3 regions of the Pseudarthrobacter sp. MEB009 genome follow, and region 2 is predicted to be linked to each of the others. Evidence: riboswitches for the same ligand, from Rfam matches in the RefSeq annotation. Region 2 holds a riboswitch; each other region holds the start of a gene.
What was found. A riboswitch is a leader RNA that binds a small molecule or an ion and turns the genes downstream of it on or off. The one in region 2 is predicted to bind cyclic di-AMP.
Positions count from the first base shown of each region.

Region 1: it holds a riboswitch for cyclic di-AMP, as region 2 does, so the genes downstream of both, QRN07_RS18920 (aggregation-promoting factor C-terminal-like domain-containing protein) here and QRN07_RS15120 (M23 family metallopeptidase) in region 2, are expected to answer to the same signal.
Region 3: it holds a riboswitch for cyclic di-AMP, as region 2 does, so the genes downstream of both, QRN07_RS00990 (C40 family peptidase) here and QRN07_RS15120 (M23 family metallopeptidase) in region 2, are expected to answer to the same signal.

Region 1 covers NZ_JARVTC010000021.1:1,323-10,709, forward strand. The annotation lists gene QRN07_RS18880 (zinc-dependent alcohol dehydrogenase) at 1-194, shown strand, start outside; gene QRN07_RS18885 (6-pyruvoyl trahydropterin synthase family protein) at 198-593, shown strand; gene QRN07_RS18890 (glycosyltransferase) at 597-1,712, shown strand; gene QRN07_RS18895 (nucleoside deaminase) at 1,811-2,443, opposite strand; gene QRN07_RS18900 (phosphatase PAP2 family protein) at 2,505-3,257, shown strand; gene upp (uracil phosphoribosyltransferase) at 3,328-3,963, shown strand; gene QRN07_RS18910 (glyoxalase superfamily protein) at 4,066-4,443, shown strand; gene QRN07_RS18915 (YdeI/OmpD-associated family protein) at 4,530-4,979, opposite strand; gene QRN07_RS18920 (aggregation-promoting factor C-terminal-like domain-containing protein) at 5,073-5,807, opposite strand; cyclic di-AMP (ydaO/yuaA leader) riboswitch at 5,813-5,964, opposite strand; gene QRN07_RS18925 (sensor histidine kinase) at 6,083-7,594, opposite strand; gene QRN07_RS18930 (response regulator transcription factor) at 7,600-8,340, opposite strand; gene QRN07_RS18935 (winged helix-turn-helix domain-containing protein) at 9,042-9,387, shown strand, end outside.
Region 2 covers NZ_JARVTC010000014.1:171,494-180,880, reverse strand. The annotation lists gene QRN07_RS15160 (hypothetical protein) at 1-101, shown strand, start outside; gene QRN07_RS15155 (DNA repair helicase XPB) at 105-1,751, opposite strand; gene QRN07_RS15150 (helicase-associated domain-containing protein) at 1,761-4,253, opposite strand; gene QRN07_RS15145 (hypothetical protein) at 4,264-4,497, opposite strand; gene QRN07_RS15140 (cold-shock protein) at 4,703-5,086, shown strand; gene QRN07_RS15135 (DUF3027 domain-containing protein) at 5,093-5,785, shown strand; gene serC (phosphoserine transaminase) at 5,962-7,092, opposite strand; gene QRN07_RS15125 (iron-dependent transcriptional repressor DtxR) at 7,370-8,065, shown strand; cyclic di-AMP (ydaO/yuaA leader) riboswitch at 8,212-8,420, shown strand; gene QRN07_RS15120 (M23 family metallopeptidase) at 8,431-9,252, shown strand.
Region 3 covers NZ_JARVTC010000002.1:171,127-180,513, reverse strand. The annotation lists gene QRN07_RS01020 (glucose 1-dehydrogenase) at 1-96, shown strand, start outside; gene QRN07_RS01015 (DUF1810 domain-containing protein) at 99-545, opposite strand; gene QRN07_RS01010 (DNA alkylation repair protein) at 559-1,098, opposite strand; gene QRN07_RS01005 (TraR/DksA family transcriptional regulator) at 1,095-1,475, opposite strand; gene QRN07_RS01000 (coiled-coil domain-containing protein) at 1,475-2,806, opposite strand; gene QRN07_RS00995 (hypothetical protein) at 2,902-3,867, shown strand; cyclic di-AMP (ydaO/yuaA leader) riboswitch at 4,054-4,219, shown strand; gene QRN07_RS00990 (C40 family peptidase) at 4,223-5,071, shown strand; gene QRN07_RS00985 (protein adenylyltransferase SelO) at 5,202-6,677, opposite strand; gene QRN07_RS00980 (APC family permease) at 6,674-8,113, opposite strand; gene QRN07_RS00975 (hypothetical protein) at 8,213-8,437, opposite strand; gene QRN07_RS00970 (IclR family transcriptional regulator) at 8,530-9,339, opposite strand; gene QRN07_RS00965 (NAD-dependent epimerase/dehydratase family protein) at 9,380-9,387, opposite strand, start outside.

The sequences.
Region 1 (9,387 bases), on a different contig from region 2:
CCAACGCGGACCGCTTGGACCTCGCCGTCCAGCTCCTGGCCGATCCCGTCTTCGAAGCTTTCCTCACGGGCTCGTCGCCCTTTGCTGACCTGCCGGACGTGGTCAGGGACCTCGCCAGCGGCGCGAGGAACGCGCTGTGCCACGTCATCGAATACCCCCAAGACCCCGAAGTCCCTTCCAGCCCGCAGAGGTAGCCCATGTTCAACCTGACCGTCCGTCGTCACTTTATGATCGCCCACAGCCTGCCGCGCGAAGCGTTCGGCCCTGCCCAGGGCCTGCACGGCGCCACGTTTGTCGCGGAAGTGTCATTCCGCCGGCGGAGCCTTAACAACGACGCCATAGTCCTGGACATCGGCGCCGCCGGCACGGTCATCGAAGGGGTGCTCGCCGGCCTGAACTACAAGAACCTGGACGAGCACCCCGACTTTCAGGGAAAGCTCAGCACCACGGAGGCGCTGGCGGAATACATCGCCCAAAAAGTTGCAGCGGAAATCAAGGAAACGGACGACGGCGGCCAACTGGAAGGCATCGACGTCACCCTGCGTGAAAATCCCGACGCCTGGGCCACCTTCTCGCTGGACCTCGCCACCTGAAACATGGCCCGCCTCCGCTTCCTGGTGCCGGCAAACATCCGCCACAACTCCGGCGGTAACGCCTACAACGCCCGGCTGGTGACAGGACTGGAATCACTGGGCGCAAAGGTGCAACTACTGGCCATCGAAGGGACCTGGCCGGACGCCTCCGCGAACCAGCGGCGGCGCCTCGGCTCACTTCTCGGCGCCTGGGACCATACCGCCGGAACGGCAGCTGATTCCAGGTGGCACACCACCCCTCCCATCCCGCCGGTAACCATCGTTGACGGGCTGGTGGCCGTCGGCGCACCGGACGAGATGGAATGGGCAGCAAAAGCCCGGCAAAACACGTGGGTCCTGGTCCACATGCCGGTTCCGGCATCGCAGGATCCCGGCCCGCAGGAGAGGGAAGGCCGGGCGCTGCGTGCGGCCACCGGTGTGATCTGCACCAGCGCCACCGCCGCAGCCACGCTTGCAGCCCGCCACAACCTCCGCCGGATCCATACCGCCCGTCCCGGGGTCGCCCCCGCCGCACTCGCCGCAGGCTCCGCGCCGCCGCATATCCTTGCCGTTGCCGCGCTGCTCCCCAATAAGGACCAGCTGCTGGCGGTATCGGCGCTTGTCCGGCTGCAGGACCTCGACTGGACAGCCGCCCTGGTGGGTTCCGACCAGGCCGACCCCGGCTACGCCGTGAAGGTCCGCGCGGCGATAACGGCCAACGGGCTGAACGGACGTGTGCGGGTTCCGGGCGAACTGGCCGGTCAGGAGTTGGCGAATGAGTGGCATGCCGCTGACCTGAGCCTGTTGGTCTCGCGGGCGGAAGCATTCGGCATGGTGGTCACTGAATCGTTGGCCCGCGGCATTCCCGCGGTCGTCCGCCACGGCACGGGGGCAGTCGAGGCGTTGGGGCTTGCGGGGTTGGTGGCGGACGACGGCGGGCCCCGGCTTCCCGGCACAACCGTGGCATTTCCCGAGGGCGGCGCAGACAGTCCGGCCAGGCTGGCGGGGGTTCTCCGGAACTGGCTCACGAAACCCGCCACCCGGACAGAGTGGCGGGACGCGGCCGGCGAAGCCCGGAAAGCCCTGCCTGGCTGGGCGGTGACGGCACAGTCCGTCCTCGATGCCCTCGCCGGCGCCTGACTCGGCTCCCGGCCAGCCCATCCCCAGGCCGGGTGCCCGGGGTCCGGACCGCCCGCACGCCTGGTGCCCGGCCAGCCAGCCCCAGGCGTGGCGCCCGGTCAGGACCCGTTCCGGTGTCCCGCAAAAAAGTCGCGGAGCAACACCGCACACTCGGCTTCGCGGACGCCCGGATAAACCTCAACCCAGTGATTGAGCCGGCGTTCCCGCAAGACATCGAAGACAGACCCCGCAGCCCCGGCCTTTTCGTCCCACGCCCCGAACACCACGCGGGGAATCCGCGACAGCACCACCGCGCCCGCGCACATGGCGCACGGTTCCAGGGTCACTACAAGGGTGCAGTCCGACAGCCGCCAGCCGTCCCCGGCCAGAGGGCCGGCAGCGGGCGTGCCAGCCACGGGCTTATCGGCCAGAGGCGCACCGGCGCCCGACGCGCCGCCCACGGGCTGGATCCCGCCGCTCCCCGCTGCAGTCTTGCCTTGCTCAGCGCCCTCGTAGCCGCGAGTGGCGGCAAGCTCCCGCAGCCGGGCAGCAGCAGCGCGGATGGCCACCACTTCGGCATGGGCCGTGGGATCGCCCAGTTCCTCGCGCCGGTTGCGGCCGTAGCCCAGCACCGCGCCGTCAGGGCCCACCACCACGGCCCCGATGGGAACATCCCCGGTGTCAAGGGCGCCGCGGGCTTCCGCCAGGGCAAGGCGCATCCATTCGTTGTGATTCATTCCAGCGGAGACCATGGGTCAATGATAGTTTCGACGGATATCCGGAACCCGTGACGCACTTTAGCCGGGAGGCACAATGAGCACCGTCAGAGACCGTGTGGACAAGTGGATCAAGCCATACGCAGCCCTTTGGCTGACCCTGATCATCGGCGGTGCCCTGGTCATCACGCTTGCCCTCCTCGGCGCCGAAGTCTATTCGGACGTGGTGGACGATGAGGGCCTTGCAAGCCTGGACCTGCCGGCACTTGACTACGCCCAAACGCTCCGCAACCCGGAAACCGACGCCTTCGTCACGGGCTTCACCAACGTAGGCGGCGGCATCGGCATGCCGATCCTGGCCAGCATCCTCACCGCGTGGCTGACGTTCCTTAGCCGCACCTGGCGTCCCATCCTTCTCGTTGCCGGCGCTGCAGCCGTGTCCACGCTGGCAACCACCGTAGGCAAAAGGCTGGTGGGCAGGACCCGGCCGGACCACGCCGAAGCCGTTCCGCCGTATGAGGATTCACCCTCGTTCCCCAGCGGCCACACCCTCAACACCACTGTGGTGATCGGTGTGCTCATCTACCTGATGTGCCTGCAGTTCGAACGGCTCTCCGTCCGCATTACCGCTATCGCCGTGGGCGGCGCCTTTATTGTCGCCATGGGCCTGAGCAGGGTCTTCCTGGGCCATCACTGGATGACGGACGTGATGGCAGGCTGGTTCCTGGGCCTGGCGTGGGTGGGCATGGTGATCCTGGCCCACAGGCTGTTCCATCTGACCCGCAGGAAGGCCCACGCCGGACCCGCGCCGACATTTGAGCACCCGGTCCTTCGCGAGGAGCAGAAGTAGCGCAACCCACAGTGCCTTTACGGGCCTGCACGCCCGATCCACCTGTTCGCCGGATGATAGTTTTAGACCCATGCGCACTCTTGTTGTGGACCACCCGCTGGTCGCCCATAAGCTCACCGTCCTGCGGGACAAAAACACCCCGTCGCCGGTGTTCCGGCAACTGACGGAAGAGTTGGTGACGTTGCTGGCTTACGAGGCCACGCGCGAAGTCCGCACCCAGCCCGTCACCATCGAGACTCCCGTCAGCACCACGGTGGGCACCGCCTTCACCAAACCCACACCACTGGTGGTTCCCATCCTGCGCGCGGGGCTGGGAATGCTTGAAGGCATGACCAAGCTCGTCCCCACCGCTGAGGTGGGTTTCCTGGGCATGGCCCGGGACGAGGAGAGCCTGGAAATCATCACCTACGCCGAGCGCCTGCCCGAAGACCTCACCGACCGGCAGATCTTCGTCCTGGACCCCATGCTGGCCACCGGCGGCACACTCCGCGAGGCCATCAAGTTCCTGTTCAAGCGCGGCGCCTCGGACGTCACCTGCATCTGCCTCCTCGCAGCACCGGAAGGCTTGGCGAAGCTGGAGGAGGAGCTGGGCGAGTCCAATGTGACAATCGTGCTGGCCTCCATTGACGAGCGGCTCAACGAGAAGTCCTACATCGTTCCCGGCCTCGGTGACGCCGGCGACCGACTCTACGGCATCGCAGGCTAACCAGCCACCGGGCCGCGCAAAAACTGCCGGCGCGGTCAGCGGTGGCCGAACCCGTGGCCAGGAGCCCTTTCCTGGCCCCGGCACCCGGGCTACCCTGAGCGGATGGACTGGAAACTTGAACTTGTACTGGTGCCCGTCTCCGACGTGGACCGTGCCCGGGATTTTTATGCGAACCAAGTGGGTTTCACCCTTGACCACGATCACCGGGTCAACGAGAACCTGCGCTTCGTCCAGCTGACCCCGCCCGGATCAGGCTGCTCCATCGCAATCGGCGAGGGGCTCTCAGATGCGCCGGCAGGGTCCGCCCCCAACCTGCAGTTGGTGGTTCCTGACATCCAGGAGGCGCACCGGCACCTGAAAGCCAACGGTGTGGATGTCACGGATATCTCGGACCCCGGCTGGGGTGAGTTTGTGTATTTCAAGGATCCGGACGGCAACCAGTGGGCCGTCCAGTGCATGGCTAAACTTCCACCCATGTAGCTGACGGCCTGCCGTGAAAATTCGGACGGGCACGCCAGGAGCCGGGTGACGTGCAAAGCCGGCTGGGGCGCTGGGGCGCTGAACGGCTAACCGTGCTGCTGGCCAGGGTTCAGGTCCGAGACTGCCTTGGCCACGCGCCTGGCCCGGGTCTCTTCGGTTTTTGCCAGGGCCAGGGGCTCTACCAGGCGCCGCTGGGCGCTGTAGTTCAAGGCGGCGTACGCGTCGGACGCGGTGCTGTCTGCAGCCAGCGCGGCCGCCAGGTCAGCGGGCACCTCCACCACGCGTGGTTCGGTGTCCACCACCACGTCCACCTCAACGGCGTCCCCCGCGCCCGCCCCTGTCAGCTCACGATTAGCTGCGCTCAGGCCGATCAGGTAATGCCCGCCCATAACGGCAATGCTGCTGCGGTAGGACGCCCCGTTCAGCGTCACCACCACCGGCGGCCGTTTTCCGGCCGCCAAGGCGTCCACAATGCTGGCCGGGACTTCGATGCCGGTCTTGTTGCCGGAGCCGGCAATAACGGTGGTGAATTTCATGCCCCTTAGTATGGTGCCCGCGGAAGCGCCGCGTCACCTGTAGGCGACCCGGCGGTCCCGGGGACGGGACCGCCGGGATGGACCCCGCGGCTCCTAGTACCAGTTGTTGGCGAGGTGGAAGTTCAGGGCGGCTGCGGGGGAGCCGTAGCGCTCCTTGATGTAGTTCAGGCCCCAGTTGATCTGGGTGCGGTAGTTGGTGAGGTAATCCGCGCCGGAGCTTGCCATCTTCTCGGCCGGCAGCGACTGGACAATGCCATAGGCGCCGCTGCTCGCGTTGGTGGCCGTAGTGGTCCAGTCGGATTCTTTGGTCCAGAGCGTCAGCAGGCTCTGCATCTGGTCCGCCGACCAGCCGTAGGATGCCAGCTGGCTCGCCGCATAGGCCTGCGCACCGGCAGGGTCATTAACCGCGACGACGGGAGCGGGCTCCGGCGCTGGGGCAGGCTCGGGAACCGGTGCCGGTGCAGGCTCGGGGGCCGGTGCAGGAGCGGCTTCCACGGCGGGCGCCGGTTCCGCGGCAGGAGCAGCCGGAGCGGGCTCGGCGGCCTGGGGTGCAACAGCGATCGGCGCCGCAGATTCGCTCGGCGCAGCCTGGATTTCGCTCTTCTCCAGGCTCAGTGAGGAGCTTGCCTCGGCGGCTTTTGTTTCAGCCGCCACCGGGGAGGTGACGGAGCTGGTGGCTTGGCCGGCGGCACCGACTCCCACCAGCAGGGCGCAGGACGCGGCGAGGATGGCCGTGCGCCGGCCCAGGACGGCAATGCCGCGCTTTTTGGTGTGGAATGGACTGTCGGCCCCATTTTTCGGGCGCGTTTCTACCGGGAATTCAGACATGATGGATCGCCTCTCACACCTGCGGAGTTAGCTGTCGGGTTCGGATGAGGGCATCCGGCCATCCGGAAAATTCACGAAAATGGCTTAACCCCAAGGGCACGCAGTGCCCGGGACTGTGGGTCCCCCGCCTCTGCCATGGGTCAAGAAGGATCCGGAAGCGGCAGAGCTAGGCGTCATCCGGACATGCGCCCCGAACGGGAACCGCACCCTTTCGACGGTACAGGAGTCCGAAGCTTAAGTCACATTTAGGTAACGGACATCACGACGGCGGCGTGTCAGGTTGTGGAGGCGGCCGCCGCGAGCGGGAGGGAGATGGTGAATTGCGTCCTGCCCGGCTCGGACGTCACCCAGACCTTCCCGCCGTGCGCCTCGATGATCGACTGGACGATGGAAAGCCCCAGCCCGCTGGTGCCCTCCGCGGCGGCGGCCCCGGCCTGGTCGCCGCTGCCTTTCCTGGCCGCGTCCGCGCGGGCAAAGCGTGAAAAGACCTGGTCCACGAACCCTGCCGGGATCCCGCCGCCGTCGTCCGTCACCGTGACGAACGCCGTGTTGTCGGCCGTACCCACCCCAGCCAGGACGGTGGTTCCGGCCGGCGTGTGTTTCCGGGCGTTCGAGAGCAGGTTCATCAGGACCTGACGGAGCTGGGCTGGATCGCCCGTGACCACCACAGGCTCGTCCGGCAGTTCGAAGCGCCAATTGTGTCCGGGTGCCATCACCTTCTCGTCGCTGACGCTTTCCACCACGAGTTGCGTCAGGTCCACCTCGCTGAGCTTCAGCGGCTGGCCCTCATCCAGCCGCGCCAGCAGCAGCAGGTCTTCCACCAGCGCCGTCATACGCTCGGACTGGCTCTGCACGCGTGCCAGCGAACGGGCACCGTCGGGCGTGAACTGCTCCGTCATGCGCATCAGCTCCGTGTAACCACGGATGGCCGTCAGCGGGGTGCGGAGTTCATGCGAGGCGTCAGCCACGAACTGGCGCACCTTGGTTTCACTTTTCTGCCTCGCCTGCAGCGCGCTGGCCACGTTGTCCAGCATCAGGTTCAGCGCGTGCCCCACGCTGCCCACCTCGGTGCCCGGATTGGAGTTCGACGGCGGGACGCGCACCGCGAGTGCCACCTCGCCGGCGTCCAGCGGCAGTTGGGAGACCCTCGTGGCCACTTCCGAGAGTTGTTCCAGCGGTTTCATGGTGCGCCGGATCAGGACGGTGCCGATCAGCCCGACCAGCAGGAGACCGCCCAGGGATACAAAAACGAATGTCCACACCAGCGATGTGAGCGTGCTGTCCTTGACTGCCAGGGGGAGCCCGGTCACCAGGACGTCGCCGAAAGAGGTTTCGACGGCCACCAGCCGGTAGCTGCCGTTGGACAGTTCCCGGTCCACTGGCTTGCCGTCCGTCGCCAGGCCCAGGAGGACAGGCTTGTCGTCAGCCGCGAGGGGGGTGCGGGTGGTGTCTGAGGCGAGGAAACCGCCCGTGTTCACCTGGCCGTTGCGGATGCTGGCGTTGACGGTGCCCACACTCTGGCCCCGTGCGTCCAGTGGGTCCCGGCCGTTGAAGCCGCCCTGCGGCGGGCGGCCGGGATCGTTGGCCCGCTCCGCCGCCTGGCTCAGCTGGGCATCAAGCTGGCGGGTGAGGAAGGCATCCATTGAGGCGTAGCTGACCACCCCCACCGCGCCGCAGATGGCGATCAGCAGGGCCATGGCCAACGCCACCAAGCGCGTCCGCAGATGCCAGGTGGCGGGTCGGAGCACGCTCCGGCGGGGTGCCTCCGGGGCTGGTGTGGTGGCCACAGAACCTACTCTGCAGGCTTGATGACGTAGCCGGCACCGCGCACGGTATGGATCATGGGCGGGTGCACGGCATCAATTTTTTTGCGCAGGTAGGAAATGTAGAGCTCCACGATGTTGGCCTGGCCACCGAAGTCGTAGTCCCACACCCGGTCCAGGATCTGGGCCTTGCTGATGACCCGCTTGGGGTTCTCCATCAGGTAGCGGAGCAGCTCGAACTGGGTGGCGGTCAGCTGCACGTCGTCACCGGCGCGGGTCACTTCCCGGGTATCGATATTCAGGACCAGGTCGCCCACCACCAGTTCGGAGGTATCCATGGCGGCCACCCCGGAACGCTGCACCAGCCTGTGCAGCCGCAGCAGGACCTCCTCCATGCTGAATGGTTTGGTGACGTAATCGTCCCCGCCCGCCGCCAGGCCCACGATCCGGTCATGGATGGCGTCCTTGGCCGTCAGGAACAGCGCGGGTACCTCCGGGGCGAACGCCCGGATCCGGCCCAGCAACTCGACGCCGTCAAAGCCGGGGAGCATCACATCCAGCACCAGGACGTCCGGGCGGAAGTCCTTGGCCAGCTTCACGGCCTCCGGCCCGTCCGCGGCCACGGCAACGGACCAGCCCGCCATGCGCAGGCCCATGCTCATCAGTTCGGAGAGGCTGGGCTCGTCGTCAACCACCAGGGCCCGGATGGGGGACCCGTCCGGGTGGGACAGCTGGGGGAGGTTGTTGGTCATGGAGTGCGAAGTGGCCATGGGACAACTCTCCGATCGTTCGGTTAAGCCCGGCTTTGGGGTTCCTGTGTCCAGGCTGTGAATCCCAGCCTAGCGACCTGGGTGCCGCTCAGGTTGGAACGTCCGCCGCAGCTGGCGGGAGTCCCGACCGGCTCCAGCGCTTTCGAAGAACGTCCAGGGGCCAGGCTGCAGGGATCTTGCGGGAGCGCACCGGGAACTTTTTCCGGAGAAGCCGGACATCGGCTGGACAGCAGGGTGCGGGAAGGGAGGAATTTTCGTGAATTCGGCTTGGCTGAAGTTCTTAATCCTAAAAGAAGGAATTGCCGAATATTGTTCTCAACAACATGGATTTTCCAGGTGCTGAACGGATAACGAACGTTATTCTTTACGCCGGACAGAATCGTGATCTGCAACACAAAAGCGCATTTTGTCTCACCATGCGGACGATGCCGTCCATTGTTACTTGCAAGTTGGCATTGTTACGCGTCACACTTCCAATGTGAACAAGAACTCAACAGCACCTGCAGCCGCAGAATATTGGCCCAGCACACCCGCTGCTGCCGACATGCGCTGTTGTCGAATGTACGCCTGACTTCCCACCCTCCGAAGTTCTTAGGCATTCGCCCCCAGCCCAGCGTCGGGCGTCCCTCCCCAATTCGCAGTGCGGGGAAACCCAGCATTCGAGCCGCCCAGGCGGCCATTCACATTGAGGTAAGCACAACATGACCGTTGCATCCGGATACGTCCACATCTCCGTCCGTAACGCCGCCAAGGCCGGCCAGCCCTCGGGTCTTCGCCCGGGCTTCGGACCCCGCCCCGCGCTGGCTCCCGCAGGCAGCGGAAACACCTTCCCTGCGCAGGGCTACGCCCCCCAGGGATATAACCCCAACTCCTACGGGCAGCTCCGCGCCGTTCCTGCCGAGCCCGCGCCCCTTACGGCCCCCACCCCCGTGATTGCCGGGCCCAACGCCGTCCGCCCTGTGGCGAACGAGAACGTGGCCCGGGGCTTTGTTCTCTACATGGGCATCGATGAGGAAACCGCCGCAGCCGCAGGTACCTCCATCGCCA
Region 2 (9,387 bases):
CGCACGGCGGCCGGAGCGGCGGCGAACTGGCCTACGAACGTCCGCAGTTCGATCCGCGGACCGGCACCATGGAGCGGGACAGCAACGAAAGTGTCACCTAGGGATCAGCCCGGCCGGTCCGCATCCTTGGCATCGAGGATGCGGTAGGCGTACCCCTGCTCGGCCAGGAACCGCTGCCGTTTGGCGGCGAACTCCTGGTCCAGGGTGTCCCTGGCCACCAGGGAGTAGAAGCGGGCGGCCCGGCCATCCTTCTTGGGCCGCAGCAACCGGCCCAGCCGCTGCGCTTCCTCCTGGCGCGAGCCGAAGGAGCCGGACACCTGGATGGCCACGGAGGCCTCCGGAAGGTCGATGGAGAAGTTGGCCACCTTGGACACCACCAGGGTCCTGACCTCCCCGGCCCGGAACGCGTCGAACAGCTTCTGGCGTTCCTTCACGGTCGTGTCGCCCTTGATCACCGGGGCGGCCAGGCGCTCGCCGATCTCGTCCAGCTGGTCGATGTACTGTCCGATTACCAGGAGCTGTTCGTCGCGGTGCTTTTCCACCAGGCGCTCCACCACCAGGGTCTTGGACTCTGACGTGGAGCACAGCCGGTACTTGTCCGCGTCCTCGGCCATGGCGTAGGCCACCCGTTCGTCGTGGGGCAGGTCCACGCGGACCTCCACGCAGTCCGCCGGCGCGATGTAGCCCTGCGACTCGATGTCCTTCCACGGCGCGTCGTAGCGTTTGGGGCCAATCAGGCTGAAAACCTCACCCTCGCGGCCGTCCTCACGGACCAGCGTGGCGGTCAGGCCCAGCCGGCGCCTGGCCTGCAGGTCCGCCGTCATCCGGAAGATCGGGGCGGGCAGCAGGTGGACCTCGTCGTAGATGATCAGGCCCCAGTCGTGGCCGTCCACCAGCTCAAGGTGCGGGTACAGGCCGCCGCGCTTGAGCGTGAGGACCTGGTAGGTGGCGATGGTGACCGGCCGGACCTCCTTGACGGCACCGGAATATTCGCCGATCTCATCCTCAGTCAGGGTGGTGCGTTTGAGCAGTTCGTCCTTCCACTGCCGGGCAGCCACCGTGTTGGTCACGAGGATCAAGGTGGTGGTGCAGCCGGTGGCCATCGCCGCTGCGCCCACAATGGTTTTCCCGGCGCCGCAAGGCAGCACCACCACTCCACTGCCGCCGGACCAGAAGTTTTCGCTGGCCTGCTGCTGGTAGGGCCGCAGCTGCCAACCCTCTTCCTTGAGCGCAATCAGGTGCGGGGTGCCGTCCACGTAGCCGGCCAGGTCTTCCGCAGGCCAGCCGATCTTCAGCAGCAGCTGCTTCAGCTGGCCCCGCTGGGAGGCGTGCACCACAACGGTTTCGCCGTCGATCCGGGGGCCCAGCAGGGGCTGGATCTTTTTGGCCCTGATCACTTCCTCCAGGACCGGATAGTCGTCGGTGCGCATCACCAGGCCGTGCTGGGGGTCCTTTTCCAGCCGCAACCGGCCGTACCGGGACATGGTTTCGGCCACATCCACCAGCAACGAATGCGGTACCGGGAACCGGGAGTACTTCAGCAGCGTATCCAGGACCCGTTCGGCGTCCAGGCCCGCGGCCCGCGCATTCCACAGGCCCAGCGGGGTGAGCCGGTAGCTGTGGACGTGTTCCGGGGCGCGTTCCAGTTCCGCGAAGGGCGCGATCGCGTGCCGGGCTTCGGTGGCGAGCTCGTGGTCCACCTCCAGGAGGATGGTTTTATCACTCTGGACGATCAGGGGTCCGTCGTTCACGGGGGTCCTTTACTGGCGCAGTTCCCCTGCGGCCTCGATATCGATGATGCGGTGGACGGACAGGACCCGTTCTGTTTCCCTGGCAGGGTCAAACACCCGGACCCGGCCGCCGCTTACGGATAGCGGAACAACAATTTCCAGGTTGGCATTCCCCAGGCTGTCCACCACGTTCATGCTGATTTTCTGCTTGAGCCGGATGGCCCGCTGCAGCGCCTCAAGCCCCAGCTGGGTGGCCACCTCGCCGGAGTGCCCGTTGCCGGATGCGCCGGCACCGGATGTTCCGTTGCCGACGGCGGCCCCCACCTGCCGCAGCACGGCCAGTTGCGCCTCCACGTCCTCAGCCGGGGGCGCGGTCCGCGGCGGGGAATAGACCGGGCGGCCGTTCTCCTGCGGCGCGGTGGTCCGCCGGAGCCGCAACGCTGGCCCGTCCCCGTTATCCACCGCGGGGGAGAGGCCCAGGCTGCGGAGGGCCTGCGCGGCTTCCCGGGGAGCCACGGAGGCCACCAGCACCGTGGGGGCGATCCGGACCAGGCCCAGGGCGACCGCGCGGGGGCCGGAGAGGAGCTCCTGCAGGGCGGCCTCGTCGTCGCTTTGGATGAAGCTGGCGGCAGGCCCCACTTGGAGCCTGCCATGCCGGGATGCCGTGTCCGCCACGAGGTACTCCAACGGCTGGGGCACGGCAGTGGCCGAGTGCTCGCGGAGGAAGGCGAGCAGCCCGGCGGCATCAAAACCGTTGTCCAGGGCCCGGCGGATGGACCCGGCCGAAAAGCGGTAGATCCCTGCAGGTCCTTGGCCCTCGGCGTCGGCCATCAGCAGGAGCTGCTCCGTCAGGGCCGGTGCCAGGTAGCCGGGGGCAACGGCGGTCAGGTCGGCCTGGAGCAGCACGTGGTTCAGTGCCGCGGGCAGGTGCTCGCCCAGGATGTCCAGCGCATCGTCCTGCTGGTCCGCCGCCACGGCACTGCCCAGCTGGGTCAACGCGCCGGATCCCACCAGGCCCAGGAGCTCGGCTTCGGCGAGGACGCCGCGGATCAGGGAGCTGAAGCGCCGGGCCATCCTGGGCTGCGACCATTCGGCGCGCTGGAGGACCGCGACTGCGTCCAGCACGGGCGCCGTTCCGTCCGGCGCCCCTGCCTCGTCGGTGAGCTCCTTCAGGATTTCCAGGATCCGTTTGCGCACCACCGGGGCGTCGGGGCGCTGCGCCTCGGCGGAGAGCGCCACGATGGCACCGCCGCCCGGGGCGCGGTGGCCCGTTGCGGGCCCGGCGCCGGGCTGGCCCACCAGGGAGGGCACCCGCTCGCTGGCCAGCCAGGCGTTGACCAGCCACAACCATTGCTCCTGCCGGGGCACAAGGAGCCATTCGAGGTCCGCCGGGCGCACCCAGGAACTGGTGTCCACGTCCAACCGGATCAGGCCCGCCAGGGCGCACAGTTCCAGCAGCACCCCCGCCCGGGTCTGGTCCAGGCGCAGCACCTCGCTCAGCCTGCGGGTTTCGCGGACGCCCACGCCGCCGCTGCGCAGGGTTGCCAACGGCTGTTCGCCAACGGCGTGCAGCAGCTCGCCCACCAGGCGCAGGGTCTCCGAGATGGCGCTGAGGGCAGCGTTCCGGCGCAACGCGGCGGTGGTCCGGCCAAGCTCGGGGCGGGGCGGGGTAAGGCTGAAGTCGTCGATAACCACACCGCCGCGCAGCGACGTGCCCACGCTGTGCGGCAGTTCCACATGCGCCGCGTCCAGGGGCACCAGCAGGCCGCGGGCCAGCAGCCAGTCCACGGGCCCGACGTCGGCACCCTCGGTGGTGATCGACGCCTTGCGTTGCGCCTGGGGGACGGCGCCCATGGCCCAGTTCCGGAACCTGGCGAGCAACGCCGTGGTCCTTGCCGGTGCCCCTGCGAGGATATGGTGCAGTCCCTCCGGCGATGACGTCCAATGCTGCAGGGCCAGAGCTGCTTCCATGGGGGTGGTGGCATCGTGGATGTCCGCACCGCTGCGGTGCAGTTCGGAAACCAGCTGAACGGCGCGCTGCGCGAACGCGGGCTGGAGCCGGACCAGTTCCGTGTAGCTGCGGCCGAGCCCGGCCGGGTAAATCCCCACCACGTCCTTCAAGGAGCCCACAGGCAGGTAAAACCGGTGTTTCGCCGCCCCGGCGGCGGTTCCGGACGGTGGGGCTGCCCGGTGGACCAGCGCCATTTCCTGCAGGGTGGCCAGGATGGCGTCGACGGTGGCGGCGGTGGACCCGGTGATGAGTTTGCGGAGCCCCGCGGCGGACGCGCTGTGGCCGGTGTCCGTGTTGGTGCACAGGTGGAGGGTTTCCAGGACCTGCATCTGCGGCCGGTTAAGCCGTTCCAGCGCCCGCTGGACGCTGACCCGCGCACTGGCCCGGGCCGCCAGCGCGGCGAAATCCGGGACGCCCGGGGAGATAAGGTCCGGCCGCGCCGCAAACAGCGCCCGCAGCGAGTCATCGGTGCGGGCGGCCAAGTCCTTGCTGAGCGCGCGAATGAGGGACATCAGTCCAACGTTACCGCCGGTCAGGCTTTGTTGCCCGGCGACGCCCGGCAACACTGTCCAGAACCAGGAAGAGCATCAGGATGAATGCCAGCGGCAGCCCGTAAAGGGCGGAGTAGGTCACCCAGGGCGGAGCCACGGCGCCGGCGAAGGCCAGCGCCATAACGGCTGCAACGGCGGCCAGGGACAGCAGGGCAATGGCTGCGGCCGCAATCATCAGGGGCCTGCGGTAGCGCGGGGGTGTCATGGAAGTAACGCTACAGGCCCGCGGCGGCGGGGGTGAACGGCTCCCGTGGGGCCCGGTAAAGCGGGAATGTGGCACCGGGCAGGATAACCTTGAAGGATACAGACCAAGACGGTCCGCAGCTGCCATACCCTGAACCCGCACCACAGTGCGGACGCGGTGGTGGCCGGCCGGGTCCCCAGACATTAAGACGAAGAAGGTTGATTACGTGCCTACCGGCAAGGTCAAGTGGTATGACAAGGACAAAGGGTTCGGCTTCCTCGCCGGCGAGGACGGCCAGGAAGTATTCCTGCCCAAATCGTCGCTGCCCGAGGGTGTGACGGAACTCAAGGCCGGCACCCGTGTGGAGTTCGGCGTCGCTGACGGCCGGAAGGGTGCCCAGGCGCTGGGCCTGCGGGTACTGGACAAAACGCCGTCCCTGGCCAAGGCCAAGCGGCCCAGCGCCAAGGACCTGGCGCCCCTGGTCCAGGACCTCGTGAGTGTGCTGGATAACCTGTCCGGCACCCTGTCGGCCGGAAAGTACCCGGAAGGCAACAAGGGCAAGGCCATCGCCGCTGCCCTCCGCAAGGTCGCCGACGAGCTGGACGTTTAGGCAACCATGAACCCCCAAGCTGAACAGCCGGAAGCGGTGCTGCAGGACCAGGCCGCTGACGCCCCGGCCGCTGACCAGGCCACCCCTGCTGCGGCAGCCCCCGCACCGGCCGCGCCCAAGCGGGGCGCCGGTGTGCCCGTGTGGCGGGTTGGAAAGCCGGACGCATTCCTGGCCGCAGCCGTGGATTCGGCCCGCGCCGCCGTCGAGGGCATCACCGAACCGGGCGCCGTTGGCCGGCACCTGGCCGCCAAGAGCGAAGGCGACCGCCTGGTGACGCACCTGTTCGAGTCCAGGCTCGCCGGGTACCAGGGCTGGCAGTGGTACGCCGTGCTGACCCGCAACTCCCGCTCCAAGACGGTCACCGTCAACGAGCTCGGCATGCTGCCGTCCGGGGAATCCATCCTCGCCCCTGAATGGGTGCCGTGGGCCGAACGCGTCCGGCCTGAGGATGAGCAGGAACAGGCTGCCCAGGAGCAGGAACGCCGGCACCGGGACGCGCCGGCCCACAGCTCTGCTGATGCGGATGCCGCAGAAACGGACGACGACGTTGCGGACCAGGTGCCGGAAGGCCAGGAACACGACGCAGTTGTGTCAGCTGATGCAGCTAACGACAATGACGACGATGACGCGGACGACGCCGAAACGGACGAGGATGAAGACTCGCCGGACAGTGCCGGTTTCGGCGGCCGGGGAGACTAAGGCCCCGCGGGCCCGGTTTTTCCCGCCGAAGCCCCAGCACTCCGCACGGCATTTTCTGACCAAAGTACTCCGCACCAAGCACTCCGCACCACGGCACTCCGCACCACAACAAAAAGGCGCCGCCCGGCTGTTTAGCCGGGCGGCGCCGTCGTGCGTTCAGGACATGTCGCTGCGCGCTATTTGCGCAGTTCGCCCACCACGTAGTCGATGCTGGCCAGCAGGGCGGTCACGTCGTCCGGATCGATGGCAACAAACGTGGCAATGCGCAACTGGTTGCGGCCCAGCTTGCGGTAGGGTTCGGTGTCCACCACGCCGTTGGCTCGCAGGACCTTTGCCACCTGGGCGGCGTCCACGGAATCATCGAAATCAATGGTGGCGATGACGTTGGACCGTTCGTCCGGGTTGGCTACGAACGGTGTTGCGTACTCCGAAGCCTCGGCCCAGCTGTAGATCCGGCCTGCCGAATCGGCGGTGCGCCCGGCGGCAAAGTCCAGGCCGCCGTTGCTGTTCAGCCACTGCACCTGGGCGTCCAGGGTCACCAGGGTGGAGAGCGCCGGGGTGTTGTAGGTCTGGTTCAGCCGGGAGTTGTCGATGGCCGTCTGCAGGTCCAGGAAATCCGGGATCCAGCGGTTGCCGGCCTTGATCCGCGCGGCACGCTCCAGTGCGGCCGGCGAGAACAGGCCCAGCCACAGCCCGCCGTCCGAGGCAAAGTTCTTCTGCGGGGCGAAGTAGTAGACATCGCTTTCGGCAACGTCCACGTCCAGCCCGCCGGCAGCCGAGGTGGCATCCACCAGGACCAGCGAGCCTTCATCGGCCCCCGCGACGCGGCGCACCGGGGCGGAGACGCCAGTGGAGGTTTCGTTCTGGGGCCAGGCGTAGACGTCCACACCGGCCTCTGCCTGTGCCGTGGGACGGGTGCCCGGCTCGGCCTTGATGATGGAGGAAGCCGCCAGGAACGGGGCCTTGTTGGTGGCGGCTGCGAACTTGGAACCGAACTCACCGAAGGACAGGTGCTGCGCCTTCTCCTCAACCAGGCCAAAGCTGGCAACATCCCAGAACGCGGTGGAGCCACCGACGCCGAGGACTACTTCGTAGCCTTCGGGGGCGCGGAAGAACTGGCTCAGGCCGGAGCGGACGGAGCCCACCAGGTTTTTGACCGGAGCCTGGCGGTGGGAGGTCCCCAGGATGGCCTTGGACGCGGCGGAAAGAGCATCGATCTGCTCCTGCCGGACCTTGGAGGGTCCGGCGCCGAACCGTCCGTCCCGGGGCAGCAGGTTGGCGGGGATCGTGATGCTGGCTTCGCTCACAGGTGCTCCAATTTCGGCGTGGAAGTTGTTGCGCCGGGACGGCTGGGTGCCGGCCGCCAGTGGTCAGCGGCCCTCGGCCCGGACCCTCCAATTGTGCCTGAAGTGGTGTTTCGGCGGGAACCGCACCCGTCATAGTCCAGTCATTGAGACAGTCCGGCGGAAGAGCCGAATCTATTCGGACAAACTCAAAATAGGCTAAGCTTTTCCACGGACTACGCCGCCGTCTGGGCGGTACGGTGGGACAACGCAAGGTACTGCGCTCGAGGAGCTGAGCTGGATGACGGATCTTATCGACACTACGGAGATGTACCTTCGCACCATTTTGGAGCTTGAGGAAGAAAACATCGTTGCCCTCCGGGCCCGCATCGCGGAACGGCTGAGGCACTCGGGGCCCACGGTTTCGCAGACCATCGGCCGGATGGAGCGTGACGGCCTGGTGGTGGTGTCCGGGGACCGGCACCTGGAACTGACCGAGACCGGCCGTAAGCGCGCCACCGAAGTCATGCGCAAACACCGGCTCGCCGAGCGCCTCCTGGCGGACGTTATCGGCCTGGACTGGGCGTACGTCCACGACGAGGCCTGCCGCTGGGAACACGTGATGAGCGAACGCGTGGAGAAGCGCATCTACGAGATGCTGAACCACCCCACGGAGTCGCCCTACGGCAACCCCATCCCGGGCCTCGCGGCGTTGGGTGGCCAGCCCGGCAACGGCTTCCGGGACGGAGCCGTCAGCCTGCTGGAAGCCATGAAGTCCTACGGCCCCGCCTCCTCGGTGACGGTGAGCCGGCTGGCGGAGCCCATCCAGGTTGAACCGGAGCTTCTGGTCCAGCTCGACGAAGGCGGCATCCGGCCCGGCGCAGCCGTTTCGCTGGAGCGCGTTGGCGACTACATCTCCGTCCGCGTGGCCGGCATCGAAGGTGCCCTGGAACTGCCCCCTGAAGTGGCAGCGCACGTCTTCGTCGCGGTCAACTGACGCTGCCCGACGCCGCACTTACCCAATCCCGAGCGGGTTACGCAAAGATAACGGAATTGTTACTTTGCGGGGGTAACGGATATAGTTGAACCTAAGCGTTGATACATAAGCGTTACTTGATCCGGAGCCGAGCTCTGCCAGCGGATCAGGCGCACAAGTCATTTCTGGCAGAGGCGGGGGAACCACAACCGGCAGCGGGGGCTGCCTTGGGGTGAAGTCCGTCAGCAGCAAGCCTCTCCAGTGAAGGATCCTACGGGATACCCCTGTGCCAAAGCTTGCCCGCGCGGACCGGGTCGAACGAACTCTCTGACCCGAATCCGACAGCTAACTCCGCAGGCTTTTCCAGAGAGGAACCGTTCTTGACCATGCAGACCTCCAGGGGACGCCGCCGTGCGGCCGTCCCCGCTTCGGCGCCACGGGCAGCTGAAGCCACCAGCACGGAGCGCCCGCGCGATTTCCACCGCGACGCGCGCCGCCGCAGGGGTCCCTTCCGGCAGATCACCGACTTCGCGTCGGCCAGCGGCATGGGCCAGAAAGCCGGCATCGCCCTGGCTGCCACGGGCCTGGTCCTTACCGTGACCGTCCCGGCCACCAGCCCCGTGCTTGCAACCGACGCACCCGGAGCCACCCCCGTGGCTGCCGCCGCAGTAACCCCGCAGCCCCGGATCTCCGCAGAAGCCGGCGCCCAGCTGGACTTCAGCCGTTCCGCTGTGGTGACCCAGGCCGATCCGGACGGCAAGCTCAAGCAGCTGCTCAGCGCCCAGTCCGCCAGCGCCGTCTCCCGGGCGGCCTCGGCAGGCAGCCTTGCTGCGCCGCTGGCCACGCTCACCACTGCCTCTCCCTTCGGCTACCGCGTCAGCCCCATCACCGGCGGCAACGGCGACTTCCACCGTGGCCAGGACTACGTGGCCCAGTGCGGCACATCCGTGCTTGCTGCTGCAACCGGAACCGTGACATTCGTCGGCTGGCACCAGTACGGCGGTGGAAACCGCGTGGTGATCGACCACGGCAATGGCCTGGAGACCACCTATAACCACCTCTCCTCCTTCACTGTGAAGGAAGGCCAGACGGTGTCCCGCGGCGATGTGGTGGCCCTGAGCGGCACCACGGGCGCTTCCACCGGCTGCCACCTCCACTTCGAGGTCCAGGTCAACGGCGAAGTCGTCGATCCTACCGGCTGGCTCTAGTCAAATGATGGTTCACTACCGGATCGCCGAGATCCGCCGTGACCTGAATGTGACATTGAAACGAAACTGCTGTACCGTCTAACTTGCGTCAAGTTTTCCGAACTTGACGCTCTTGAGTGGATTGCCTAGCTCTGC
Region 3 (9,387 bases), on a different contig from region 2:
GAACTGGCGCCGGCCTACGTGTTCCTGGCCTCCGCCGAATCCAGTTACGTGGTGGGCGAAACCCTCAACGTCAACGGCGGCAGCCCCACCCCCTAGGCTCAGGTGCCGGCAAGCCCGGCCAACAGTGAGTCCGTGGCCGCGTCGGGTACCCCGTCGAAGAACTGGTCCAGGACAGCCTGGAACAGGGCTTCACCGGGGTCTGCCCGGAGGAACAGGGTCATGGCGGACTTTAGCTTGCGTGCATCGATGCTCCCCAGGATGCTGACGGCCGACCGGCCGGGTTGGTCCATCAGGGCGGCTGTGCATTCGAGCAGGCGGGGGCCCAAGAGCCCGTGCCGCAGGTAGGCGCGCGCCTCAGCCAGTGAGTTGATGGCGTACCTGCGGGAGGTGGGGCTCTGGCCCAGGCCGGCGATCTGGGGAAACACGAACCACATCCAATGGCCGGTTTTGCTGCCTGCGCGGAGTTGGGCGAGTGCGTCGTCGTAAACCCCGCCCTCCTGGGCAGTCACGAACCGTTCAAGGTCCCGGGATGCGTTCACGGACATGTCTCCTTATCTGTCAGCCGGCCGAAGCGCCCGGCACCGCCTGGTCGAGGTACGCTGCGGCGTCCCGCAGTTCTGCGGCCGGATCGGTCCGCCACCTGGACAGGACCACCTCGGCTTTCCGCCGTTCCATGGTGCTAAACCCCGCCAGCATCGGCGCCACGACGTCGGCGAGCAGCGGGTCAGCCAGTTCCCCGGTAGCCGCGGAGCGAAGGAACCCTTCAAGGCGGGTCAGGTCGGAATGCAGCAGGGTCCGGACCCTGGTCTGCAGCAGCACCACGGCCGCCAGCCGCCGCTCAAAAGCGGGGAGTACGCCGGGTGCCGGCCGGGCCCACAAGGCGGAGGCCAGCAGGAGGATCCCGTCGTGGTCGAGGTCCCGGAACTTCCGCAGCGCGTCCCGGATGGTGCCCCGCACGGCACCCACGGACGACCCGTAGGAGGCGAGGACACCGCCCAGCCGGGACCCGACGTCGTCCGCCCGGTACCAGGCGCCCTCATTCTGCAAGGTGATGTCGATGAATTCCACGGCCGGACCCACGGAACCGCCGGCGGTCACCGGCCCCGTCCCGCTGAGGAGTGGCTGATGCAGTAGGGCGTCCAGGGCCTGGCCTCGAGCCTGCCCTCGGCAATGGGCCCGCCGCACTCGAGGCAGCTCCCGTAGGTACCGTCGGCAATCCGGGCCAGCGCGGCGTCGACCTGCGCCAGGCCAGCGGCGCTTTGCGCTGCCAGGGCGGACGCCTGCGAGAGCTCGAAGGCGATGGTGGCGCCTTCCGGGTCGTGCTCGTCATCAACGTTGGAGTCCTGCCGGGCGGAGCTGGCACCGGCTATTTCGGCCCGCAGGGCAGCGACCAGAGCCAGTTTCCGGGCGCGCTCCTCTTCCAGGAGCAGCCGGAACCGGTCGGCGCTGGCCTTCGACAGTCCTGGCCGTGCCATCAGTACCAGTTGTAGGCGATCGAATGGTTCCAGGCCGCGCAGGGCGAGCCGTAGCGGCCGCTGATGTAGCCCAGCCCCCATTCGATCTGGGTGCGGTAGTTGGTCAGCCAGTCGCTGCCGGCGCTGGCGTACTTTCCTGCGGGCAGGGACTGGGCAATCCCGTACGCTCCGGAACTCGGGTTCGTGGCGGTGGTCCGCCAGCCGGACTCCTTCATCCACAGCTGGGACAGGCAGGGGAACTGTTCCTGGCCCCAGCCATAACCGGCCAGCCTGCCCGCCGCGTAGTTTTTCGCGCCAGCGGGATCATTAACGGCGCCGCCGGGCACGGAAGGGACGACGACGGGAGGCCGGACGGGTTCCACCGGCACCTGCGGGGCTGGGGCGGGGTTCGCCGGTGCCGGGATCGCGGGGGCGGGGTTCGCGGGTGCCGGGTTTGCAGGGGCGGGGTTGGCCGGGGCGGGTTTTGCAGCGGCAGCGGCCACAGCTGCCCTGGCGGCGTCGTCGGCCTGCCGGCGGGCCAGTTCTTCGGCAGCCTTGCGCTTGGCATCCTGCGCGGCCTGGTAGGCGGCTTCGGCTTCCACGCCCTGCCGGTACTCCCCCTCGACAGCCGCGGTGGTGCCTTTCAGCGACGCCAGCTGGGCCGTAAGTTCGGTACCACGCCGTTGCCCGTCGTCGATCTGCCGGGCCATGCCGGCCTGCGCATCGCGGGCGGCCTTCAGTTTCGTGGCAGCCTCAGCGGTGAGGCGTTCGCGTTCGGTCCGGGCTGCCTGCTCCTGTTCGCGGAGGGATTCAGACACCTTGGCGGCGGAAGCAGCCCTTTCCACCAGCGCGGCCGTTTTGTCCCCTACCATCTGGACCACGTTCAGGCCCTGCACGTTGTTGTGCTCCAACGCGTCCAGGGCCACGAAGAACCCTGTGTTGGTGCCGCCTGTTTTGTAGGACTGCACGGCGAGGGCCCCCAGCTCCTTCCGGTGCCGGTCCACGTCGGCAGTGGCTGCTGCGGTTTTTGCGGCCAACGACAGCAGCCTGGCATCCACTGCCTGGAGCGCGGCATCGGCCACGCCATAGTCTGCGGCGGCGGTTACGGCCTGGCCGCCGAGTGTTTCGGCCTGTGCTGCCAGTCCCGTCAGCAGCTCGTTGATTTTGGCGATTTCCGTTGCCTTGCCGGCCTCGGTTTCCTTGGCCTGCTGCACGTCCTCCCACGAGGGATAGCCCGAGGGCGGCGCCGGCTCGCCGGCCATGGCGGGCGGCAGAACGGCCGAGCCGGCCAGGATAAGTGCCAACAGGCCGCCGGCCAGGGGCGACCGCACTTTGGAAACGAACGGGGACATAGTCCCGAAGCCTACCGGCGTCCGTCCGCCGGAACACGCTGAAGTGTCCACATCGTTACATTGGGAGCTGCAAAACGTGGACCTAGACTGGGGCCATGGGCACTCCCCGCCGTCCTTCACGTGGCACGCCGCGCTGCGCAACGGCGGCCGTTGCCGGCCTGGCCCTGGCCGCCCTGACTGCGTGCTCTCCCCCAGCCAATCCGACGCCGGCGTGGTCCACTCCAGCCGCCGCAGAACCGGCACTCACCGTGGAAGTAAACCAGTCCCGGGACCAGTACGGGCGGCATGGCATTGAGTTGCTGATTACCAACAGCACAGACAGTCCGGTCACGGTCAGCGACGCCCGGCTCAGCACTTCCCTGTTCCAGCAGGACATCCGTTGGGACTCCGCGGGCGGTGTAGTGGTCGTGCCACCGCACCAGGCCAAAATCCGAACCGCAATGTTGCCCACGGCTGCCTGTCCGGAGCCGGGGCGGCCCACTTCCAGCGGGCCTGCCGCGGTGGCCACAGCGACGTTGACGCTGCCGGCGGCAGACGCCACCGCCCCGGCCACAGTACCGCCCGCCCCCGCTCCCACCCCCACCAGCATCGCGTTGGAGGCAACTGATCCCCTCGGAATCCTGGCCCGGAACAACGCTGAACTTTGCCTTTCGGCGGCTGCGGCAGCGGTAGCGGATCTGGCCCTGGCGCCGGACCTGGCCGTCGCGCCGGACCTGCGCACCGCCGTCGTCCACCTGCTGGTTGATCCTGCTGGCGGGGCCCGCGGGAGCGGCCGGCTGACCCTCGAACGGTTCGAAGGCACCACGCTGCTGGCGGAAGCGTCGGCGGATCCCTGGCCCGTTGACACCGTTGTCAGGGCGGGAGATGCGCCGTTCGTTATGAACCTGCGGCTCCGGCCCGCGCGCTGTGACGCGCACGCTGTGGCGGAAGACAAAGTGGGCACACTGCTGCCCGTCCGGGTGGCAGTGGGGATGCGCTCAGGACAACTGAAACTCGTTGCCGGAGCCACCCTGCGCGGCCAACTTTATGACTTTGTGACGAAGGCCTGTGCGGCCGGCTGACCGGATGGCGTCCTTCGAGTTCAGGGGCCCGGCAACACACCAGCGATGGACAAAACAGGGATCCGAGAGGCCCACCTCGCATGTTATCCAAATGTGACAATTGGTCGGCACCTGGGTTATGGTCTTGATGTGTCCCTCTCCAACGGGGCACTCCCACCAGCATGCCGAGCCCTGCCGCTGGCCTGGGATCAATCGTTTCCGGATGGCAGGGACGGGGGAACCAAGTTTCCACGGCTTCTTTGAAGCCTTGGGGTTAAGTCGATAGCACCTCTGTCCTTGATGGGGTGCTCCCGGCCGGGTAGCTCCAACCCGAACCCGACAGCTCACCCCGCAGGCATGGGAGAGGCGATCTATCATGTCAAAAAACACCCTGGCTGCCCGTCACCGCGCGGTGCCGACCCATTCCATCGTTCTTGAAGGCCTGGCAGTTTCCGCCAAGTCGCAGGCCAAGTCCCTGGGCCGCCCGGCCCTGGCCGTGGCCGCCGCATCCGGCATCGCGTTCGGCATCGGCGCCCCGGCCCACGCCGGCGTGACCGCACCGGATACCACCGGAACCAGCAACGTCCAGGCGTACTCGGCACCGGCAGCGCCCGCTGCAGCGCCTGCCCCTGCCGCTGCCGGCAATGTCCACACCGTTGTTTCGGGTGACACGCTGGGCGCCATCTCCTCGGCCAACGGCGTCAGCCTGAACGACGTCCTCTCCGCCAACGGGCTGTCCATCTCGGCCGTCATCTACCCGGGCGACCAGATCCAGATCCCAGGCGCCGGCTACGTGGCAGCCCCCGTGTCCGCCCCGGCCCCGGCTCCCGCCCCGGTCCAGGCTGCAGCCGTTGCCGCCCCGGCCAACACCGGCATGAACCTCAGCTACGCGTCCGCTCCGGCAGCCTCCACCGGCACCGGTACCGGCGCCGCAATCCTCGCCTCGGCTTACAGCCAACTGGGCGTTGGCCAGGACTGCACCGCCATGGTGGAAAAGGCCCTGCGTTCGGTAGGCAAGTCCGTGGGCGACCTCGCCCCGGGCCAGTTCTTCCAGTACGGCAGCGTTGTGGGCTCACCGGCCCCCGGTGACCTGGTCATCACCGCCGGCCACGTTGGCGTTTACGCCGGCGACGGCCAGGTTGTCAGCGGCGGCGTGGACGGTTACAAGACCGAGGTCCACTCCATCAGCTGGCTCGCCGGAGCTTCCTTCGTCCGCGTAGCGTAGCTTCGCGGCGCAGCAAGCGCCTGCACCACCGCAAGGGCGGCAGCCGGGATCAGTCCCGCTGCCGCCCTTGGCGTTTAAGGAATGCGGCGCGGAACCGGCGGGGCCCCGAACCAGCGGGCCCGGCCTGACCTCAGGTGCCGCAGTAGGTCCGGTAGGCGCCGAAGTCGGCCGGCGGCCCTTCCGCGAACCGCTCCAGGCCCGGCCGTTCCGTGAACGGGCTGCCAACGGCGTCCAGCAACAGGTGGAATGGTGCCAAGTCACCGGCAGTGGCGGCGGCCAGGGCTTCCTCCACCAGGTGGTTGCGCGGAATGTAGATGGGGTTGGTCCGGTCCATCAGGGCGGGGTCCGGCTGCCGGGCCAGCCACCGCGCCGCCCAGGCGTCGTACGCGGCCAGGTCCATCATCATGCCGCGGACCGGTCCGGCGTCACCCCGGGCGGCCTTGACCAGGTTGCGGAAAAACTGCGTGTGGTCCACGGGGCCGTCCTTGAGCAAGGCCAGTGCGCCGTCAACCAGCCCGGCGGTTTCAGGGTCTGCAGGTGAGCCATCCGCCGGTGCCGGCAGTCCCAGCTTGGCCAGCATCCCTGCCTGCCAGGCCGCACCGTAAGCGGGCCGGAAGAGTCCCAGTGCTTCCACTGCCAGCTCCACCGCCTTTTCCTGGTCCTCGTGGAGGAGCGGCAGCAGCGCTTCGGCAAGCCGGGCAAGGTTCCATTCCGCCACTATCGGCTGGTTGGAGTAGGCGTACCGGCCGCCGGTATCGATGGAGCTGTACAGCGCGCCGGGATCAAACGCGTCCATAAACGCGCAGGGCCCGTAGTCGATGGTTTCCCCGGAGATGGTCATATTGTCGGTATTCATCACGCCATGCACAAATCCCACCAGCATCCACCGTGCCACCAGGTCCGCCTGCGCCGCCAGGACATTCCTGAAGAGCTCCAGGTAGGGCTGGTCGGCGGCAGCAGCTGCCGGGTAATGCCGGGCGATGGCGTGGTCGGCCAGCCGCCGCAGCAGGTCCACGTCGTCTGCGGCCCGGGCGTATTGGAAGCTGCCGACTCGCAGGTGGCTGGCCGCGACGCGGGCCAGGAGGGCTCCGGGCAGCAGCCCTTCGCGGCGGACCTGCCGCCCGGTGGCCACAACGGCCAGGGCGCGGGTGCTGGGGATGCCCAGCGCGTGCATGGCCTCGCTGACCAGGTACTCGCGGAGCATGGGGCCCACCACGGCCAGGCCGTCCCCTGCCCGGGCGAAGGGCGTGCGGCCCGAGCCTTTAAGGTGCAGGTCCAGCTGGTGCCCGTCGGGGCCGGTCACCTCGCCCAACAGCAGTGCCCGGCCGTCGCCCAGCCTCGGCGAGTAGCCGCCAAACTGATGCCCTGCGTATGCCTGCGCTACTGGTGTGGCGCCGGCCGGGACATCGTTTCCGGTCAGCAGGCGGATGCCGTCGTTGCTTGAAAGGAATTCGGGATCGAGTCCCAGCCGCCGCGCCAGGCCATCGTTGAGGACCAGCAGTGCAGGGTCCGGCGCCTCTTCGGCCTGCCACGGGACAGCGAGTTCGGGAAGCTCGCGGGCGAAGCGGTTGTCCAGCGTTAAGGTCGTTTCTGCGGCAGCGCTCATGCCTTCAGCTTATCGCCGCCGTTCGAGCGCCGGTTGATCAGCCAGGTAATGAGCCACAGCACAACGCCGATGGCCATCAGGCCCCCGGCGATCTGATATTGGATCGGGTTGCGGCCCACCCATGGACCGGCCAGGAAACCGCACAGAAGGGCGGCCACCAGGGGCAGCAGGCCGGGCGAGCGGAAGGTGTGCGCCCCGGCCGCTTCCGGCTTGCGCCGCAGGATCAGGCAGGCCACGTTGACCACCGTGAACACGCACAGCAGCAGGAAGGCGGTGGTTCCGGACAGGTTCGCCACGATGTTGCTCTTGGGATCGCTGGTGACGTAGATGATGAGGCCCAGGGCCAGGGCGGTGGAAAACGCGATGCCTGCCCACGGCGTCCGGCGGACCAGCAGGACCTTGCCGAGCTGGCGCGGCAGGACCCTCTGGCGGGCCATGCCGTAGATCAGCCGGCTGGCCATCAGCATGTTGATCAGGGCCGTGTTGGCCACGGCGAACACGGCAAGGAACGGGAAGATCCGGTCGATCGGGAAGTCCGGCGACCCTTTGTGGACCACTTCAAGCAGGGCAGCGCCCTCGGCCTCGCGGATCCCTTCCAGTTCCGTGGGTGAAAGCACGCTGACCACGGAGATGGCCACCAGCATGTAGAGGATGACGGCGATGCCCAGGCCGGTGAGCATGGTCCGGGGAAAGATCTTCTCAGGGTCCTTGGTTTCCTCCACCATGTTCACCGAGTCCTCGAAGCCCACCATGGCGAAGAACGCGATGGAGGTCGCGGCCGTGACCGCCAGGAACAGCCCCTTGTCCTGGTAGTCCGTAAAGACGAAGACCTGTTCGGGGTTGCCTGTTCCCTGGGCCATCACGTAGAAGCCGACGCCGATGACGATGCACAGTGCGAGCATCTCCACCAGGGTGAGCACCACGTTGAACTTCACGCTCTCGCCCACACCGCGGAGGTTGATGGCGGCCAGGACCAGCATAAAAACGAGGGCCACCACGGTGACCACGCCCTGCCCGGGCTTGGCCAGCCAGCCGTTGACCTCCAGTCCGCCGAAGAAGTTCTGGGCCAGGACATTGGCGGAGGTGGCGGCGCTGGTGATGCCGGAACAGACCACGGCGAAAGCCACGAGGAAGGTGACGAAGTGTATGCCGAAGGCCTTGTGCGCATACAGCGCCGCTCCTGCTGCCTGCGGGTATTTTGTCACCAGTTCCAGGTAGGAGAAGGCGGTGAGCGTGGCCACCACAAAGGCCAGCAGGAACGGCAGCCACACCATGCCGCCCACCGTGCCGGCCATGGTGCCGGTCACCGCATACACACCGGCACCCAGGATGTCCCCCACGATGAACAGCAGCAGGAGCTTGGGCCCCAGGACCCTTTTCAGTTCGGGCTCGCTGTCCCGGGTGGCGTGGGAGACTTCCTCGGATGTCGCGCTCATTGTGACCTCCATGCTGCGCTGCGTGGTTCGGCGGCGGGTGCCGGTCAGATCACTCTGAACCCCCGAACGCAGCTTTGGCAATGCACTGGCCCTGGGAAGCTAGATCTCTTCTGTTGGCGGGGCCACCGGCGCCGCCTCATCCTGAAGGAGCGGGTCTTCCTGCCATCGGTCGGGGTTGTCCTCCGCAGCGCCGGGGTAGCTGTCCGGCTCACCCTTGACCGGATCAAGTTCCAGGGAGGCCGTCGCGCCGGGTGTTTCCGGCAGGATCACGTCATCGTCCTGGACCACTTCGAGTTCTTCATCCGGAAGGTTTTGTTCGGTCATGGTGTTGCCTTTCCCTTGGTTGGCTTATTGATATTTCGTAAGCCTACTGAGTATCACGGGAAGGGGAAACCTTGCCGACGGCGGCCTGCCGCCTAGCGGATGCCGGCCGCCCGCAGCGTTCGGGCCAGCTCGCCCGCGGCCGAGTGGAGGGTTGCCACCGTTTCGGCCAGCACGGCTTCCGTCGCCAGCTCCGTGGGAATCGAGCAGCTGATGGCATCAGTACCCGGAATCCGGTAAGGAACCACCACGCTGACGCAGCAGAGGCCCACCGTGTTTTGTTCCCACTCGCGGGAATGGCCCTGTTTGCGGAACGCTTCCAGTTCCAGCTTCAGCGCCGGAAAGTCGGGAACTGTGTTGGGCGTGAGCCGGGCGTAGGGGCCGTCGCCGATCCGCTGGCGTACTTCCGGGTCTGTGTATTCGGCCAGGATGGCCTTCCCCAGTGCGGTGACCTGGGCAGGCAGCTTGCGGCCAACGCGGGAGGAGAGCCGGCGCCGGTCCACTGCCTGGCGGGTGGCGAGGTAGATCACGTCGGACCGGTCCAGGCGGGCGTAGTGGGTGGTGAAGGTGGTGGCGTTGCGGACCTTTTCCAGCACTGCCGAAACGTGCTCCATCACCGGGTCACGGTCCAGGTACGCGGTCCCGCACAGCAGCGCGTGCGTGCCGATCCGGTAGGCACCTTCGGCGGTCTGCTCAATCCAGTTCAGTTCCACCAGGGTCAGCAGGAGCCAATGCAGGCTGGACCTTGGGTAGCCGGTCAGCTTGAAAATCTCCGCCGTGGTGAGCGGCTTGGGCGCGGCGGCCACCAGCTCCAGGATGGCGATGGTGCGCTCGGCAGACTTGACCAGCTTGACGTCGCCGGCCGTCCCCTGGGTGGTGCCGGGCTGTGTCTCCAGCGGTGTCATCACTACTTCCCCTTCCGCCACAGTCCTGGCCGACGGCACGTCATTTGG